DNA from 3 places in the Chromobacterium sp. genome. Region 2 is predicted to be linked to each of the others. Evidence: predicted binding sites of a transcription regulator. Region 2 holds the regulator's gene; each other region holds the start of a gene.

Region 1 (3,274 bases), on a different contig from region 2:
CACCCAGCGTTCGGCGCCCCAGCCGCGGATCAGCTTCAGGGTGTCGGCGTTGTAGATGTTCAGATGCGGGCCGGCGACGAAGGGCAGGCCGTGTTCGCGCGCCAGCTTGATCGCGCCCAGGTCGTTGGCCTCCAGCGCGATGTCGCCGTTGGCGGCCAATTGGCGCGCGCGGCGAAGGTCGGATTCGCTTTCCAGCAGCGCCTGGCAGCTGAGGGTGACTTGTTTGCCGGCGGCGCTCAGATCGCGCGCCAGCGAGATCCAGTCCTGCGGCCGCATCTGCTGGCGGCGCGAGCACACCACTTCGCCCAGGTAGATGCGGTCCAGCGGCCAGTCGGCGGCGGCGGCGTAGAAGTCCAGCAGGGTGTCGCGCGGCCAGAAGAACAGCACCGGCCCCAGCGTCAGTTGCAGATTGATGGTAGTCATAGGCGGCTTTCTGCGCGGGCGGCGTTCATTTCCATGGCCGGTTGTAGGCGCCCAGCGTTTGCTGTTGCCCTTCCGACACCTTGTCCAGCGCCTGGTGCCAGGCCGGGCGCGACTGGAAGCGCGCGCCGTCGCGGCCGGCGGCGTCCAGCGCTTCGCGCAGCGCGCGCGTCACCTGGGCCACATAGGCCGGGCTGCGCTGGCGGCCTTCCACCTTGATCGCGGCCACGCCGCTGGCGATGATCTGCGGCAGCATGTCCAGCACATTGAGGCTGGTGGGTTCTTCCAGCGCGTAATAGGTTTCGTCGCGCACTTCGAAACGGCCCTTGCACAGCGTCGGATAGCCGGCGGGCTCGTCGTCGCGGTAGCTATCGATCAGGATGTCGTTGAGGCGGGCGTTCATGCGCCGCTCGCCGGGCTCCCAGCGCACGAATTTGGCAGGCGAGCATACGCCGTGGGTATTCGGCGATTCGCCGGTGGCGTAGCTGGACAGCTGGCAGCGGCCTTCCACCATCACGCACAGGCTGCCGAAGCCGAATACTTCGATCTCGACATCGGTGTGCTCGATCACATGGCGAACCTGGTCCAGCGTCAGCACCCGCGGCAACACCGCGCGGCGGATGCCGAACATGTCGCGCGCCAGATTGATGGCTTCGTAATTGGTGGCCGAGCTTTGCACCGACATGTGCAGGCGCAGCTGCGGATGGCGTTCGGCGGCGTAGGCCATCAGGCCCAGATCGGCCAGGATCAGCGCGTCGGCGCCCAGCGCCGCGCCCTGGTCCACCGCCGCGCGCCAGCGGCTGGAGTCGCCGCCCTGGGCGAAGGTGTTGATCGCCAGCAGCACTTTGCGGTTGTGGCGATGCGCATAGGCGATGCCTTCGCGCGCGCTGGCGTCGTCGAAGTTCAGCCCGGCGAAATTGCGGGCGTTGGTCTGGTTTTTCAGGCCCAGATAAACGGTGTCGGCACCGTTATCCACCGCGGCCTTCAGCGCCGGCAGGCTGCCTGCGGGGCAGACCAGCTCGGGCAGGGATGTATGCAGAGCCATCTTGGTCGGTCCGGTTCAAAACTCGCCGACAATAACAAGCCCCGCGTCGCGGGGCCTTGTTCTGGGTCAAGCGCGGGCGGAGGGCTCGGCGTTTGTTTGCGAGCTGGGGCGTTGCGCCTCGCGACACGCGCTTGATCGTAGCCGGCTTGCTAGAAGAACGGCACCACCATCTTGGTCTTGGCCACCAGCAGGATGTAGAGCACCGTCGCCAGCGCGCAGATGAAGGCGATCAAGCGGGTCTGCTTGGTTTTGCCGCGGCGCAGCGCGATGGTGCCGAGCACGATGTACAGCACCAGGCCGGCGAGCTTGGCCAGCAGCCAGGGACTTTGCAGAACCGGCCAGCCGCCCATCACCACCAGCGCGATGGCACAGCCCAGCAGCAGGGTGTCGATCACGTGCGGCAGGATGCGCAGCGGCTTCAGCGCCAGGATGTGCTGTTTGCCGCTCAGCATCAGGCCGCCGCGCGCGGCGAACAGCAGAATCGACAGATAGGCGAAACCCATATGGGCGTGTTTGACGATCAGATAAGGGTACATGGGTATCCCAAGTTAATTGGTTGGACGGCGCTTAACGGTAGCGTGCCCATAATACCCGCGCCGCGCCCGCTTGCGGGTTCGGCGTGCCGCCGCCTTCGCCCGGCAAACCGTTCTGACCGCTGATGTCGATCACGGTTTCCGCGCCCAGGCTGTTCAGCGGCCGAGAGGGTGGTGGACTGCCGGGCGGCCGGCTTTGCAGCGCGGCGCTGACCGGTCCGAAGATATGGGTGCTGCCGGCGGTGTCCAGGGTGTCGCCGGCCAGCACCGCGCCATGGATGCGATTGCTGGCGCCCAGCTTGATCTTGCCGCCGCTGAAGGCCTGGGCCGCGTCGTAGCCGCCGGCCAGCAGCGCGATCCCCAGCAGCGGCGATTCGCGCAACGCATTGCGGTCCACGCTGCAGTGGTTCAGCGGGTAGGCGTCCGGAAAGTCCGGACTGCGGCACACACGCGCCGCGCCGGCCTGGCGCAGGCTCCACAGTTCGACATTGCTGCTGGTTTCGATATGGCCGGTGGCGAGGATGGCGTTGTCCAGCCTGCCGTACAGGGACAGATTGCCTTCGAACAGCACCACGCCGGGCAGCATGCCCTGCGGCGGCTTGAGTTTCAGCAGCCACTGTTGCGCATTGCTGCCACCCAGACAGCTTTCCGCGTCGCTTTCGCACAGGCGCAAGACCGGCTGGCCGGAGACCGGCGCGCAGCGCTTGCCATCCGGCTGCAGCGCCGGACACAGATCGTTGCGCTGCCAGTCATCGGCGCGCTGCCGGCCCAGCCGGTAGACCGCGCCGTCCGGCACGCCGGCCATATGCTGCAGCCTGATCCGGATGCGCTGCAGCGCGTCGGCGGAGCGGTCGGCCGGGTCCCAGTAAATGATGAGATTGGCCGCGTCTCGGTAATCGTTGGCGTTGATGCGGGTGGCGCCGAGGCGGAATTCCGGCACCGGCTCCAGCGGCACTTTCAGCCCGGCCTGGTGGCGCACCCGCACCGTGTCCGGCGGCGGTTGGCGCGGCTGGCCGGTGGCGTCGAAAATCTGCGCGCCGTTGTGGCTGAAGGCGCCGCCGATGATACCGTCGTCGATATTGGCGTTGCCGCGGCTGTCGAGCTGGCCCTGGGCGCGCAGCGCGTTCAGGCGGTTGCTGCTGCTGGTGCGCACATCGCCCTGGCTCAGTAATTGCGCGGAAATGGCGACGTTGGCGGCCAGGGTTACATCGCCGATGGCGGCCAACCGGCCCACCCGCTCACCGCTGCTGCTGACCGCGCCATTGGCGGCGGCGGT
Region 2 (3,274 bases):
GCCGCCGCCGCGAGCTGACCACCCCGCTGTCCACCCCGCGCCAGACCACGCCGGAATTGGTGGCGCGCGCCCGCGCCGGCGAACAGGTGGCCCTGGTGTTCGGCAATGAAACCTTCGGCCTGTCGATCGAAGAAGTCGAGCAATGCAATCGCCTGGTCACCATTCCCGGCAACCCGGACTACTTCTCGCTGAACCTGGCGATGGCGGTGCAGGTGATGACTTATGAGCTGTTCAGCCACACCGGCGTGGACGTCGACTACCTGCGCGCGGACAGCGACGCGGCGGCGCTGGGCGAGGTGGAAGGCTTCTGCGGCCACCTGGAACAGACCATGGACAAGATAGGCTATTTCCGCCGCCGCAACAGCGAGCGGATGATGCGCCGGATGCGCACCCTGTTCAACCGCGCCGGCCTGCTGCGCGAGGAAATCGACATCCTGCGCGGCTTCCTCAAACAGGTTCAGCGCGCCGCCGACGGCGAAGTCCGCCGCGATGCCCCCGCCAAGGATGACGACTAAGCCGCTGTTCACCCTGCCCTACGCGCACCCGGCGGTGCGCGATCTGGCTTTTCTGCTGACCGCCCCGGCGCCGTGGAACAGCGGCGCCGACATCGCGCCGCAACGGCTGCTGGGCGCCGACGGCCCGGCGCTGCTGCAAGCGCTGGACGCCGATCCGGCCGAACTGCACGGCTGGCTGGCGCGCCAGCCCACCCGCCGCCTCGGCCATTACGCGGAACGGCTGCTATCGTTCTGGTTCCGGCTGGCGCCGCATATCCAGCTGCTTGCCAACAATCTGCCGGTGCGCGGCCCGGACGGCCGCACCATCGGCGAGTTCGACTTCCTGCTGCGTCTCGACGGCCAGCCGCTGCACCTGGAAACCGCCAGCAAGTTCTACCTCCAGCTGGGCCGCGACGCGGACACCCTGACCGGCCCCAGCCTGCGCGACGCCTGGGCCTTGAAAGCCCGTAAATTGCAAACCCAGCTGCGCCTATCTCGCCACCCGGCGGCCCAAGCCATGCTGCCGTCGGGTTTTGCCGGCTGCGCGGTAGGCGCCCGGCTCAGCGGCTGGCTGTTCCACGCCCTGGACACCGCGCCGGAACCGCCTCCGCAGGCCCAACCGCTATACGGGCAATACTGGCCGCTGCGCGGCGAATGGCCGGCCTCCAGCACGGCCTCGCGCTGGGCCTGGCTGCCCAGACTGAGCTGGCTGGCGCCGGCGCGGCTCGGCTTCGAACAGACCCATACCGCGGCGGCATTGCGCGCGCAGCTGGAACAGGCGGCGGCGCCGCAATTGCTGGCGGAGCTGCAAGCCGGCGCCGATGCTTGCTGGCATGAAGTGGCGCGCGGCTTCGCCGTGCCGCCCGGCTGGCCGCAGGAAGCGCCCTTGTCGCGGCTGTTGGAGCAAATCGCCGGCAGCCCTAGCCCATGAAAAAAGGCAGGCCCATGGCCTGCCTTCAGCAATGCGGCGCTGCGCGCTCAATGCCCGTTGGCGTGCGCGCAACCGGAGATCAGCGCTTTTAGCTCGTCCACCATCACCAGCTGGATATGCTTATGGTCTACCGTAATCCAGCCTTGCTGCTGGAACTTGGACAACGTGCGGCTGACGGTTTCCAGTTTCAGGCCCAGGAAGCTGCCGATTTCCTCACGGCTCATGCGCAGGATGAAATCATTGGCGGCAAAGCCACGAGTGGACAGACGCTGCGACAGATTGAGCAGGAAGGCGGCCAAGCGCTCCTCCGCCTTCATGTTGCCCAATAGCAACATTACATTCTGATCACGAACGATTTCGCGGCTCATCAAGCGGTAGAAATGGTGCTGCAGCGTGGGAATTTCGCGTCCCAGGCTCTCCATGCGGCTGAACGGCAGTTCGCACACCTCGCTGTCTTCCAGCGCAATGGCGTCGCAACCGTGTACATTGGCGGAAATGCCGTCCAGGCCCATCAATTCGCCGGACATATGGAAGCCGGTGACCTGTTCACGGCCGTCCTGGCTGGCGACGCTGGTCTTGAAGAAGCCGGTGCGCACCGCGAACAGCGAACGGAAGCCCTCGCCGCTGCGGAACAGGTACTCGCCGCGCTTCAAACGGCGGCTCTGGCGGATCACCGCGTCAAGCTGGGTCAACTCCTCGCGGTTGAGCCCAACCGGCAGACAGAGTTCCTTCAGGCTGCAGTTGGAGCAGGAGACCTTCAGGTTATGCAAAGAGATATGGTTCTGATCGGACATGGCATGTTTAGTGCAAGCTTGCGCTGAAGCTTGACCCTTATCAAAGCGAAATTCGCAGGATTTCCGCAAATTTACCAGTCCACCAGAGGTTTTGCTATCCAAATACGACATGAAGACCACCCACCCATTTTCTCCTGCCCATTTTGAATTCGACCGCGCGCTGATCGAGCGCCTCGACGGGACAGGTCCTAGATATACGTCATACCCGACTGCGGATCGCTTTACGCCGGGTTTCGCCGAAACAGACTACATCCACTGGCTACGGCAGCGCAGCATCGGCGCCAACCGTAAACCTTTATCATTGTACGCTCATATACCTTTTTGCAACACTATCTGCTACTACTGCGGTTGCAACAAGATCATCACCAAGGACAGCAGCAAGGCTGACTTGTACCTGGACTATCTGGAAAAAGAAGTCCGCATGGTCGCCTCCTGTCTGGGGCGCCGCGAGCAGGTGATACAGCTGCATTTCGGCGGCGGCACCCCCACCTTCTTGTCCGACGCGCAACTGGAACGACTGATGACCTTGCTCAAGACTCATTTCGAGTTCTTGAAGGAGGGGGAGTATTCCATAGAAATAGACCCGCGCAAAGTCAGCGCCGCGACAATCTTCAAGCTGGCCGAACTCGGCTTCAACCGCATCAGCGTCGGCATTCAGGACTTTGAGCCGGCGGTGCAGCAGGCGGTGAACCGGGTGCAGTCCGAAGAGGAAACGCTGGAGGTGATCCAGGCCGCGCGCGATGCCGGCTTCAAGTCGGTCAGCGTAGACCTGATCTACGGCCTGCCGCTGCAGACCCGGGAATCGGTGCGCCGCACGCTGGACAAAGTGATCGCCATCGGGCCGGACCGGCTGGCGCTGTACAACTACGCCCACCTGCCCACCGTGTTCATGCCTCAGCGCCGCATCAACGAGGCCGACCTGCCCTCGGCGGAAACCAAACTGGATATTCTGCAAGACTCGGTGCAGCGCCTGGCCGACGCCGGCTATGTCTTCATCGGCATGGACCACTTCGCCAAGCCGGACGACGAGCTGGCCACCGCGCTGCGCCAAGGCC
Region 3 (3,274 bases), on a different contig from region 2:
GTCGGCGGATCTGAACCTGGATGTCGGCGCGCGCGGCTGGCGCGTCGGCGGCTCAGCCGGCGTGGCGCGGCTGGCGGTGTACGAGCCGGGCGAGAAACTGCCGCTGTTGGGCTGGCGCGATCTGCAAGTGCGCGGCCTCAGCGCCCAGGGCATGCCGTTGAAAGTGGCGGTCAACGATGTGCGGCTGCAAGCGCCGGCGGCGCGGCTGGTGCTGGACGACAAGCGCGAGCTCAACTTCAAGCGCCTGTTCGCCGGCCAGGGCGGCAAGCCGGCAACGCCCGCGCCGGCGGCCAAGGCGGCGCCGCTGCCCTTGGTGGAGGTCAAGTCCATCCATGTGCAGGGCGGGCGGGTGCAGTTCGCCGACCATGGCATGAAGCCGGACTTCGCGTCCGATATGCACAATCTGCGCGGTTCCATCCAGAACCTGTCCACCCGCGCCAGCCAGCGCGGCAATATCACGCTGGACGGCGATGTGGACCAGTTCGGCGACGTCAAGGTGCGCGGCGCGCTGTCGCCGCTGGCGCCCACCGACAATACCGACATCACCCTGGCCTTCCGCAATATCTCCATGGGCACGCTGAACCCGTATTCGATGAACTTCGCCGGCTGGCAGGTCAAGGACGGCCGCTTGTCGGTGGACCTGCGCTACCTGCTGGAGCAGCGCCAGCTCAAGGGCGAGAACCGGGTGGTGATCGATTCCCTGCAATTGGGCGACGAATTGCCGGACAGCGAATACAAGGGCCCGCGGCTGCCGCTGCGGCTGGCGGTGGCCATCCTGGAGGACAGCGACAAGCGCATCGATCTGGACCTGCCGGTGGCCGGCAGCCTGGACGATCCGCAGTTCAGCTACGGCAAGATCATCTGGAAAGCCATCGTCAACGTGGTGACCAAGGTGGTGACCGCGCCGTTCCGCGCGCTGGGCGCCTTGCTGGGCGGCGAGGGTTTCGACGATATCCGCTTCGTGGCCGGCGAGGCCAATGTGGCGCCGCCGGAGCGCGAGAAGCTGGTCAAGGTGGCTGGGCTGATGGTGAAGCGGCCCAAGCTGATGCTGTCCATCAGCGGCGGCTACAACGCCGACGCCGACCGCAAGGAAATGGCGCGCGCGCAGACCGATCTGGCGATCTTCGCCGCCGCCGGCCATCAACTGGGCGCCGGCGAGCCGCTGCCGCTGCCGGACATGCAGGACGAGGCCATCCTGTCCGCGGTCAAATCGGTGTACGGCAAGCAGATCGGCCGCCTCAAGCTGCTGGGCCACACGCTGAAGCCGGGCGGGCCGTCCGGCGCGGCCTTGGGCAAGCTGCTGCGCGAGGAGTTGATCGCCGCGCAGAGCATCACCGACGCCAGCCTGCAGCAACTGGCCAAGCAACGCGCCGCCAACGCGCGCGCGGCCATGGTCAAGGTCGACCCGTCCTTGCAGGAGCGCATCCAGTTGGGCGAGCCGGTCAAGGCCTCGGCCGGCCGCGACGGCGTGCCGCTGGAGGTCAAGCTGAAGAGCTCCTGACCCAGTATTCCGGGCCGCCGCCGCGCGTCGTGTTTTTGCTCATGACGAACGGGAAAAGTGGTGGCGGCGCGGCATAGCGCTTGATATGTGTCAACGAACGGCGTAACTACATATAGTGTAATACGCCGTTTTTCTTTTCCAGATGTTGCGTATTGGACGTGTTGAAACCTTTTGCGAGCCACACAGTCCATTGCATGCTGGAACGGGGTCGTACTGGCCGCCGCAGGTCGCAATTCAAGAGGAACCGGGAACCATGAAGCAGGAAAACATCGCCGCCATGACTGAGCAGGACATCTCCCGCGAGGTGTTGCTGGAAAAATACGCCAAGAACGGCGAGCAAAGCGTGGGCGAGGTGCGGCTGCGCGTGGCCAAGGCGCTGGCGGCGCTGGAAAGCGATCCGGCGCGTTTCGAGCCGCTGTTCTATCAGGCCCTGGAAAACGGCTTCATTCCCGGCGGCCGCATCAATTCCGCCGCCGGCACCGAGCTGCGCGCCACCCTGATCAATTGTTTCGTGCAACCGGTGGGCGACTCGGTGTCGGAAACCGAAAACGGCAAGGTGGGCATTTACGAGGCTTTGCTGCAGGCGGCGGAAACCATGCGCCGCGGCGGCGGCGTCGGTTACAACTTCTCGCGTATCCGTCCCAAGGGCGCGCGGGTCAAGGGCACCAATAGCCGCGCGTCCGGCCCGGTGTCCTATATGCGGGTGTTCGACCGCAGTTGCGAGACGGTGGAGTCCGCCGGCGCGCGCCGCGGCGCGCAAATGGGGGTGCTGGACATTTCCCACCCGGACGTGGAGGACTTCATCCACGCCAAGGACCAGGGCGATTTGCGCAATTTCAATATCTCGGTGGGCGTCTCCGACGACTTCATGCGCGCGGTGGAAGCCGACGTCGCCTGGGAACTGACCCACGCGGTGGAGCCGTCGTCCGACGCCTTCCCCGGCAGCTATCAGCGCGAGGACGGCCTGTGGGTCTACCGCGCGGTGCCGGCGCGCGAACTGTGGCGGCAGATCATGGCCTCCACCTATGACCACGCCGAGCCGGGCGTGCTGTTCATGACCCGCATCAACCAGGACAACAATCTGTCCTATTGCGAGGTGATCGAGTCCACTAATCCTTGCGGCGAGCAGCCGCTGCCGGATTACGGCTGCTGCGACCTGGGTTCGATCAATCTATGCCGCCATGTGCGCCAACCGTTTGGCGACAAGCCCAGCTTCGACTTCAAGAGCTTCGAGAAAGTGGTGCGCATGTCGGTGCGCATGCTGGACAATGTGCTGGATCTGACGGTGTGGCCGCTGGAGGAACAGCAGCGCGAGGCGCAGGCCAAGCGCCGCGTCGGGCTGGGCTTCACCGGCCTGGGCGATGCGCTGATCATGCTGAAGATACGCTATGACAGCGAGGAGGGCCGCCGCTTCGCCAGCCGTATTTCCGAGGCGATGCGCGACGCCGCCTACGATGCCTCGGTGGACATCGCCATCGAGAAAGGCGGCTTCCCGCTGTTCGACGCCGATGCCTACCTGGCCGCGCCGCATTGCGCCAGCCGGCTGCCGGAGGCGATCAAGGCGCGCATCCGCAAGCATGGCATCCGCAACTCGCACCTATTGTCGATTGCGCCCACCGGCACCATTTCGCTGGCCTTCGCCGACAACGCCTCCAATGGCATCGAGCCGCCGTTCTCCTGGTTCTACACCCGCAAGAAACGCATGGCCGATGGCAGCCAGCAGGAATACCTGGTGGAAGACCACGCCTACCGCGTCTACCGGATGCAGGGCGG

The links. The regulator FNR, encoded in region 2, switches genes on or off when oxygen is low (the NO sensors DNR and NnrR bind a similar motif). The targets are predictions, from matches to a motif close to TTGATNNNNATCAA.
Region 1: the regulator FNR is predicted to act here: its motif matches at 1,522-1,535, upstream of ACE3QM_RS08775 (peptidase U32 family protein).
Region 3: the regulator FNR is predicted to act here: its motif matches at 1,582-1,595, upstream of ACE3QM_RS17080 (adenosylcobalamin-dependent ribonucleoside-diphosphate reductase).

What each region holds. Positions count from the first base shown of each region.
Region 1 is NZ_JAYSGF010000012.1:77,510-80,783, forward strand. Features, by position in the region: gene ACE3QM_RS08770 (U32 family peptidase) at 1-423, opposite strand, end outside; gene ACE3QM_RS08775 (peptidase U32 family protein) at 449-1,465, opposite strand; gene ACE3QM_RS08780 (SirB2 family protein) at 1,615-2,001, opposite strand; gene ACE3QM_RS08785 (hypothetical protein) at 2,033-3,274, opposite strand, start outside.
Region 2 is NZ_JAYSGF010000041.1:22,827-26,100, forward strand. Features, by position in the region: gene ACE3QM_RS18715 (RNA methyltransferase) at 1-515, shown strand, start outside; gene ACE3QM_RS18720 (DUF1853 family protein) at 505-1,425, shown strand; gene fnr (fumarate/nitrate reduction transcriptional regulator Fnr) at 1,473-2,219, opposite strand; gene hemN (oxygen-independent coproporphyrinogen III oxidase) at 2,329-3,274, shown strand, end outside.
Region 3 is NZ_JAYSGF010000034.1:35,019-38,292, forward strand. Features, by position in the region: gene ACE3QM_RS17075 (DUF748 domain-containing protein) at 1-1,501, shown strand, start outside; gene ACE3QM_RS17080 (adenosylcobalamin-dependent ribonucleoside-diphosphate reductase) at 1,755-3,274, shown strand, end outside.